One region of the Paenibacillus baimaensis genome, then DNA from elsewhere that is predicted to be linked to it. Evidence: riboswitches for the same ligand, from Rfam matches in the RefSeq annotation. Region 1 holds a riboswitch; the other holds the start of a gene.
The links. A riboswitch is a leader RNA that binds a small molecule or an ion and turns the genes downstream of it on or off. The one in region 1 is predicted to bind cyclic di-AMP.
Positions count from the first base shown of each region.

Region 2: linked by a shared signal. The riboswitch ahead of OB236_RS00125 (C40 family peptidase) and the one ahead of OB236_RS39115 (hypothetical protein) in region 1 are both predicted to bind cyclic di-AMP.

Region 1 covers NZ_JAOQIO010000125.1:78,741-82,515, reverse strand. The annotation lists gene OB236_RS40290 (potassium-transporting ATPase subunit F) at 1-29, opposite strand, end outside; gene OB236_RS39120 (hypothetical protein) at 223-630, opposite strand; cyclic di-AMP (ydaO/yuaA leader) riboswitch at 753-950, opposite strand; cyclic di-AMP (ydaO/yuaA leader) riboswitch at 1,457-1,626, shown strand; gene OB236_RS39115 (hypothetical protein) at 1,746-2,207, shown strand; gene OB236_RS39110 (hypothetical protein) at 2,219-3,775, opposite strand, start outside.
Region 2 covers NZ_JAOQIO010000001.1:31,164-34,938, forward strand. The annotation lists gene OB236_RS00120 (MFS transporter) at 1-726, opposite strand, end outside; gene OB236_RS00125 (C40 family peptidase) at 920-1,765, opposite strand; cyclic di-AMP (ydaO/yuaA leader) riboswitch at 1,765-1,907, opposite strand; gene OB236_RS00130 (hemerythrin domain-containing protein) at 2,025-2,570, opposite strand; gene mobA (molybdenum cofactor guanylyltransferase) at 2,764-3,381, opposite strand; gene OB236_RS00140 (DoxX family protein) at 3,487-3,775, opposite strand, start outside.

The DNA.
Region 1 (3,775 bases):
AATACTGTGAAAATAATGACAACAATCATAAACGCTCGCCTCCTGAGTCTTCAATAACTCGCCCGCACCACAACAAAAATCCACTGAACAGCGTGTAAGCAATGGCTAGCATCAGTACCATATATAGATCCAACATGGTTACCCCTCCTAATAGCTTCCTTTAGGAAGCTTTCTTCGTAAGCATTATCTGAGTTTTGCATATACATTATTAGAAGCTTGCCCTTACTTCACATGTGTTTGAATTAAAAAGGAAACATCCTCGCTCGTCGTATGAATCACATAGGCAGCGCCGAGTCCTTTGTAGACCAGACGCGGATTACTCGTATGGGTAATGACATAAATAGGCTTGGAGGTCCATCTGCGGCACATTTGAATATAACGGCAGCACAGATTCAGGCTTCGCTCAAAAATAAACACCTTCCCGATAGTAAACTCTGGAAGAGTCCAGTTGATTTGTTCTGTAGTATCTACCATTACAATATTTTTTACACCAATATTGACCAGTCTTTGCTTTTCTCCCTGGTTGTTGGCAATAGCTGCAAAACGCAAGCCTTGCTTCAGCAATTGAAGGATGAAGCCTTCTCCCGTTTTATTGGGTGCCGAAACCAAAATGACTTCCTGTTGTTCCATTTCAATCTTCCTCCTATGATGTCAAAAAGGAGACAACAAAAAGAAGCCTACGAAAAGAGCGGAACTCTTCTCGTGGCTTCTGAAAACACAGTTATACAAACCGTGTCTTACGCACGACAATTGTTGCCTCTCCCTATACGCTTACGAGGTTAGCTGTCGGATTCGGGCTAGAGAGTAGCCCTACCCCAGGGCATCGAAGATGCCCAGAGGATTCACCCCATGAAGCTCGTGTATCTGACTACGAATTAACGAATCAGGGATTACGCGCTTCTTTGGTTCCCCCGTTCCTTTTAAATTCAAGGACTCAGCGATAAAGTGCATGTTTCATTTTCAATTACAGACGATCCCTACAAATCTACATTTCATATATACCTCATGGTCGTTGAACACGATCACAAGCTTCATCATCCTCTCTCATAAAAACGACGCTCTCGTTCCCCTATGAACCGGTTCATAGGGCTGAAGATGTTCAGCCGTTACTTGGAAAACTTTGTTTGGAATCATGAGATGTATCATACGCCAGCCGCTTAACACTGTAAATAAATACCGCACGGCATACAAGGCTATAATTGACTTGCATAGCATCCAAATCCTTTTCATGCTCTCGATATCTGCATCCATCTCTCGATATCTCCATTTTACGAAGAAATATTCAAATACCCAGCATGAGCTAGCATAGATATAGATAATAAAGGGAAATCAGGATTGATTCCGCTTTCATCGAGCTTTTAAGCAAAAAAGGCTTAATTATGATGCGGATTGGGGTTTTACATTATTTAACGCCCAGCGTATGATACATTTCATTAACTTAACAACTCCATATCATCCATTTTCAACGCTTAATTCCCATATAGGGAAACGGGGGACCCAGTTTAAGCTATTTATGATAAATAGCTTATAGGGGTGAATCCTCTGGGCATCTTCGATGCCCGGGGGTAGGGCACTCTCAAGCCCGAATCCGACAGCTAACCTCGTAAGCGAATTGAGAGAGAAGCACACTCGTGTCTCCCTGACCTTATTTATTCATGCAAAGGAAGCCCGAGAGTAGAGTTTCTCTGCTCTCGGGCTTCCTTTGGTTTGTCCAAATTCAAAAAATGTAGAGGAGTGCAAGTATCATGCTAAAGCTCGCCGACCCATTGACCGTACCCACTGAACATTCCTTGGTACCCTACAAAATCGGTTCCATGGAGATTTACCAATTTGATTGTCTTCTATTGAAAAGCCGAATCTCGCAAATCACTTCCAATGGCTCCTGCGGATTATTGAAAATATCCAGCCGCGGATGGAATGGTTGGGCAGAATGGAATCTCCCCTGCTGCGGCAATAAATTCGACCTGATCCAATGGGCTTCGGTTTTAATCAAATTAAAGGGACTTTCCATTACCGATGCGTTTGCTTTTGTCAATACCAAACAGCAAGCATGGGGAACAGAGCGGTGTGAGTTGGTCAAAGCCGCTTTACATGACCTTGTCACTCAAATCTACAATCAGAATAGCAAGCAGCTACCTGATGCGAATAGTATCATTCTGGAACGATCCAGACTAATCGAACAGTCACGATCTTATTTTTCCTTTTGAGTAGGCTAAGATCACGATCTGCTTAATTCAGTCAATAGACGTTTGGCATCTCCATTTTCCGTTTTGAATATCTCGTATACTTTTAAAGTCAGCGGCGTGTCGAATTGTTCAGAATTTCCGGTAAAGGCAATATTGTTCTCTCCAGTAACCAGGCGTTCCTGCCCAATCAACGATTTCACAGAGGTGCCCACGAGCCTTCCCAATGAATCATGCAGTTCAAATTGAAGCTGCGGGAAGCTTTCATCTACCTGGGTCTCTTTGATGCGTTCAATATCGAAGGAAAACTTGCCTTTATACGTATATTGATGAGTCGCTGAATTGAACAAGAAGGAAATGTCCCAACGTTCGATCGCTACATTAAACGGATACAGACTAAATTTGTCTTCTTTGTCCGGTGCTTGTAAATTCACACTGTAAGCGGCAATCGTTGATTTGTACGGTGCTTGTGCCGTTGTATCCTGAAGCTTTAAGGCAAGCCCCGTTCCAGTCTCGGTCGCTGGTACCACATACGTGTAATTGATGGTCGTTCCGGTGTTGGGCAGTACAGACGTTGCCGCCAGCACTTGCCGTCTGCCACTGTATTGGTAACCTCCGCTGCCGATCAATTCCGTTTGAAACATGGGGATAGCGAGCGGTCGGGCACTTTGGTTATACAAACGGAATTTAGCTGTTACTTGCTTGCTACCTTCATCCTGGTTATCGTTCATATGAAGCTCAACCAATGAAACCTGCAAATCCGGATGGATAAGTTCACTTCGCATATCGAATTTCATGGAGGTGCCTAATGCATAAGCTTCATAATTTTGTGGAGCAGCATCGCCCGGGAGCAATATATTCAGTCTGCCCACTTGATAACTAACCACGTTGGAAGCTCCTGATGTAAAGCTTTCAGCAGTCAACAGATTTAAGCTTAGCAGCTCTGTATCCTGATCGGTTGGAATTGCGTAATGCATATACTTTTCTTCTTTGGCATCCAATTGAATCGTATCTTTCTCTAATCGGCTGCCTATGAACACCTTTTTATCGTTTTTCCCATCTATGGCAAAATCGGGTACGGTTTCCCGTTGACTCGACGGGTTATAAGCCAGTAATTGAACGACATATACATTACCCGTCTTAGTAGATTCCTTATGAATATCTACGGGTGTGTATTCGATTGGGGAATCCAATGCAGGAATCCGGAAAGCGTCAGACCACTTGCGGATCGCAGCCGAATCAGTCATGGACGTATCTACACCATGCCAAGGCTGGATCGTAATCGGGACTGAGGCCATGAGTGTTTCTTTCTTGGGATATACATAGTAATCTACATCCGTCCAATTGACTTCACTAATGGTTATTTTCTCAGCACGATCCAGTACGACCATGTAGCTAATATCGGTTGTGGTCTGGGGCTGTATGACTCTTGGATTCGCTGTGCTTGGCTGCAGCGTATAGGTTATCCCTTTGCTGGTGCGTGCACGAACCTCATAATCGGGAACCTTGGTGATCGAGGTGCTTGTATTTTCCATTTTGATCACAATACCGATCCGGGTACCTCCGAGAATTTCCTCTGTCAAAACACTTTT
Region 2 (3,775 bases), on a different contig from region 1:
GGTATTGCGCATCGTCAGCTGAAATTGATACAGTACATAAATACCGAATACGAGCAGAAGCGCCTTGTTCGCGACAATCGCCCTCAATACACTTATGTACTCCTGTAAAAGCGCTTTCCATTGAAAAGAGGCATGCTCCTTCATTTTCCTGATCCCGATTTCGGTCTCGTAGGTCGCAAAGTGGCGGCAAATAAACATCGCCGTCATGCTGACAAAGGCTAATCCATACATCATTCGCTCGGCAGAAATCAATGTGTAACGCTCTACCAGAAGTCCTCCCAGCGGTGCGAGCAATCCACTTGCCACACTAATAAATTGCAGCGTTGAGAAAATATAAGCACGATCCTTAGGATGTGTCCCTTCAACGAGCAAACAGTACCACGCGGTATTGGGTACCTTTTGAAAGCTGTTGAACGCTGCCGCTATCACAAAAAACCAGACGTTCTGGGCTGTCATCCACAGCAGCGTAGCCACACTCCAGCTAACCAAATCATAGATCAACAGTGCTCGCTTGCGTCCCATGCGATCCGTTAAATAGCCGCTGATTAATGAAGTGAATATTTGCAGCACAAGCCCTAGTGAAGTCACCAGCCCAATTTCGGTCTCCGTAATTCCAAGCTCCAGCATGTAGATGGAAGCATAGGTGAGATATAGACTATAAGGGACTATGAACATCGGCTCATAAATCAAACATCCGCGGGCGTTCCCTTGCAGTTTATTGAACAACGCACTCGCCTCTTTTACATTCAGACTAAAAACCAACTGAATCTATGCTTATTCCTATAAGGCTGCATTCATGTCGTAGAGGATGCTTTTCTTGAACTCTGTTCGGCTCCGTTGAAAACTATATAGTCTGATATTAACACAAAAGACCCGCCTTTCGGCAGGTCTGAATAATTCGATATGATTGCTGCCTCTGCTACAGCCGTTTTGCCCCTATGTATCTGGAACCCCAATAACCGCTGTTCAAGCTGGCAACCGTGACACCACCATAGGAAGTGGCCGAGATGAATTGATCATTACCAATATAAATACCTACATGAGAGGTTCTTCGCCCTTCAGCAAAAAACACCAAGTCACCTTCTTGAATATCCATAACCCGAGTGCCTGCCGAACTGTACATCTCTGCCGATGTTCTGGGCAATTGAACTCCGCTTAGCTGAAAAATATAGCCCACATATCCTGAGCAATCAAATCCATTCGGCGAGCTGCCTCCCCACACATAAGGAACACCTAAATAGTTATATGCGGATTGCAGGATCGATGCCTTGGGCTTAGGTGCGTACCAGACCGGAGCATGATACTGACCATCCGCATCTATGATCGCCAGCTTGTTGACCGCATCCCACTGAATTTGATAGCCAAACGTTTCCGATACGAATCGAAAAGGTACATACACCGTTTGCTGAGACAACAACGGAGGTGATTCCAAGGTAACGCTCTTTCCATTCACAAGCACTTGACGATCTCCCGTTTGCAATACGACCTTCTGCTGCTTGCTGCTCAGCGTAACCTGTATCGCCTGTTCATTCTTGCTCCATTCCATCTGGTATCCCAACTGTTCAATCAGCAGTCTTAGAGGCACCTGCAAATTACTGCTGCCATCGATGTAGGGCTTGGCGTCAGGGAAGGTCACTAGGTAATCATTAATTTGTATCCTGACCTCATCTGACGCTGCCTGAGCAGTTCCTGCATGCATAACAGCCAACAGACCAAACGTAAAAAAAGCGAAAAACCAAATAAACTTCTTCCGTAATAATATCAAGTTGTTCCTCCTGCGGCCTTCGAGGTTAGTTGACGGATTCGGGAAGAGGTTTTCCCTAGTTCGAGACAGACGAACATTCACCCCATGTAAAGAATCCCCCGTACCAGCTCTTGTGATGAACTGGATTCGGCCTTTTTTTAACAGAGTAGCACAACCTTTACCCAAATTTCAAATTCTTTAAACGACCATTCGGAATTATTTAACAATTAATTACATATTTATTTTATTTTTCGACATATTTTTACCAATTCAATAGCAATTAATGGTTGGCTGCCGCTCTATTGATATCGTCCAAAACCTGCTGGGTCAAAGGAAAAACAAGCTGTTCTTCCTTAGCCAAATGCTCCTGCAAAATGTGACAAGCTTGAATCAGATAGGCAGCGGCCTGATTGTAGCCCATAGCCTCCGGATTTGCCTTTAGCAAATGAACCGACCTCAGGAAAGCCTGCATATGCTCATCAGCCAGCTCATGATCTTTCTCTAACGACCAGAAGGAAGGCATTATGGAGGGAGACATTTTACGCTCTATATAAGAAGTCAGGAAAGGAAACAGCTCAAGCTCCTCCCAATTGGAATGCCGCTCAAGCTCTTCCCGAAATGCGAGTGCCCATAGTCTTAAATTCAGCAGCGACTGCAGTGCTCCAAATCGCTCAGGTGCGGACTCAACCTGCTTCGCTTGTTTTTCCATTTCCATTAAAACCTGCTTGAGCTCCCCATGCTCTTGCTTCAATCGCTCCAGCCCTTCCGATATGGCTGTCATCGGTGCCTTAGTCATCTCTACTCGCGTCTTTTGATACATGTTCATTGCTGATTCCTCCTCAGGGTTTCACTTTAGTGAAACCGGCATCGTAAGCATAATCTATAGGGTTTCACTTTAGTGAAACCGGCATCGTAAGCATAATCCTAAGGTTTTCGCTTTAGCGAAAACCAGCATCGTAAGCGTAATCTTTTGGGTTCTGTCATGAAGCTTCGCTTTTCACCTTTACTATCATGTATATTTATCCGGACCGCACCTTAGTCTTCTCCAGATGCTGTTGCGCAAGAAAGTAATCATCCCTTGTCTTAATCGTGGTCACAAAGCTGCAATCGATGCCATCTGATTGGAACTCGGACTCAACTGCTTCCTGCCATAATAAGCCCTTCCTCAAAGAGGATAATTCTGTATCCTGGTGTTTCAATAATGTCCAAATGTGCCCCGCACAGTCCCTGTCATAAATAGCATGGAGAGGATGCATGACACCTTGTAACCAGGGGATGATTGCGTCCAATCCTCTCTTTTTTTTGCGCAGCATCAGTTCAGCCGCAGCAGGTGATAGAAATGGCATATCGCATCCTACTACCCAGGCGCTTTGGTTACGGGATAACGTAAGACCGGCGTGCATTCCGCTTAATGGACCTTTTCCCGGTATATAATCTGTAATGATTCTCACCGAGGTATCAACTAGTCGTAGGAAAAGCTTCGGGGTGTTAGTCACAATAATGACTTCACTGCACAACTCCCGCATGATTCGGATCTGGCGCAGAATCAAGGCTTCCTTTTCCAGGATCAGCAAGCTTTTATTTTCACCGCCCATACGCAAGCTGTCTCCACCTGCCAAAATAATTCCTGACAGCATATCCATCCTCTCCTTTCGATGGTGGCCCGCTTATACAAAGAGGCTGGAAGCACAGCTAAGCTCGACTGTACTCCAGCTCTTGTATGTCCATTCAACCATGTGCAGTTAAGCATGCGCTCGTTTGTGGGTACCGCCCGCTGCCGGATGAACCGGTTTGTCTTTTTTGTATTTGTTTATGAGCTTACGTGCCAATGGTGCCAGGTAATGGTCAATACCAAACCGTCCTGCATTCGTGCCAGCCATAAAAATGACCCCACCAAGCAAGATTAACCACGGGTTGGTGCTAACGGTGCCTGCAAACATAAACATAAAGTTCATGAGCAGCCCGAAAAATGCAGCTGCCGTCGTAAGCGCACCAACGATAAGTCCCAATCCGACCAGCAGCTCCCCTATA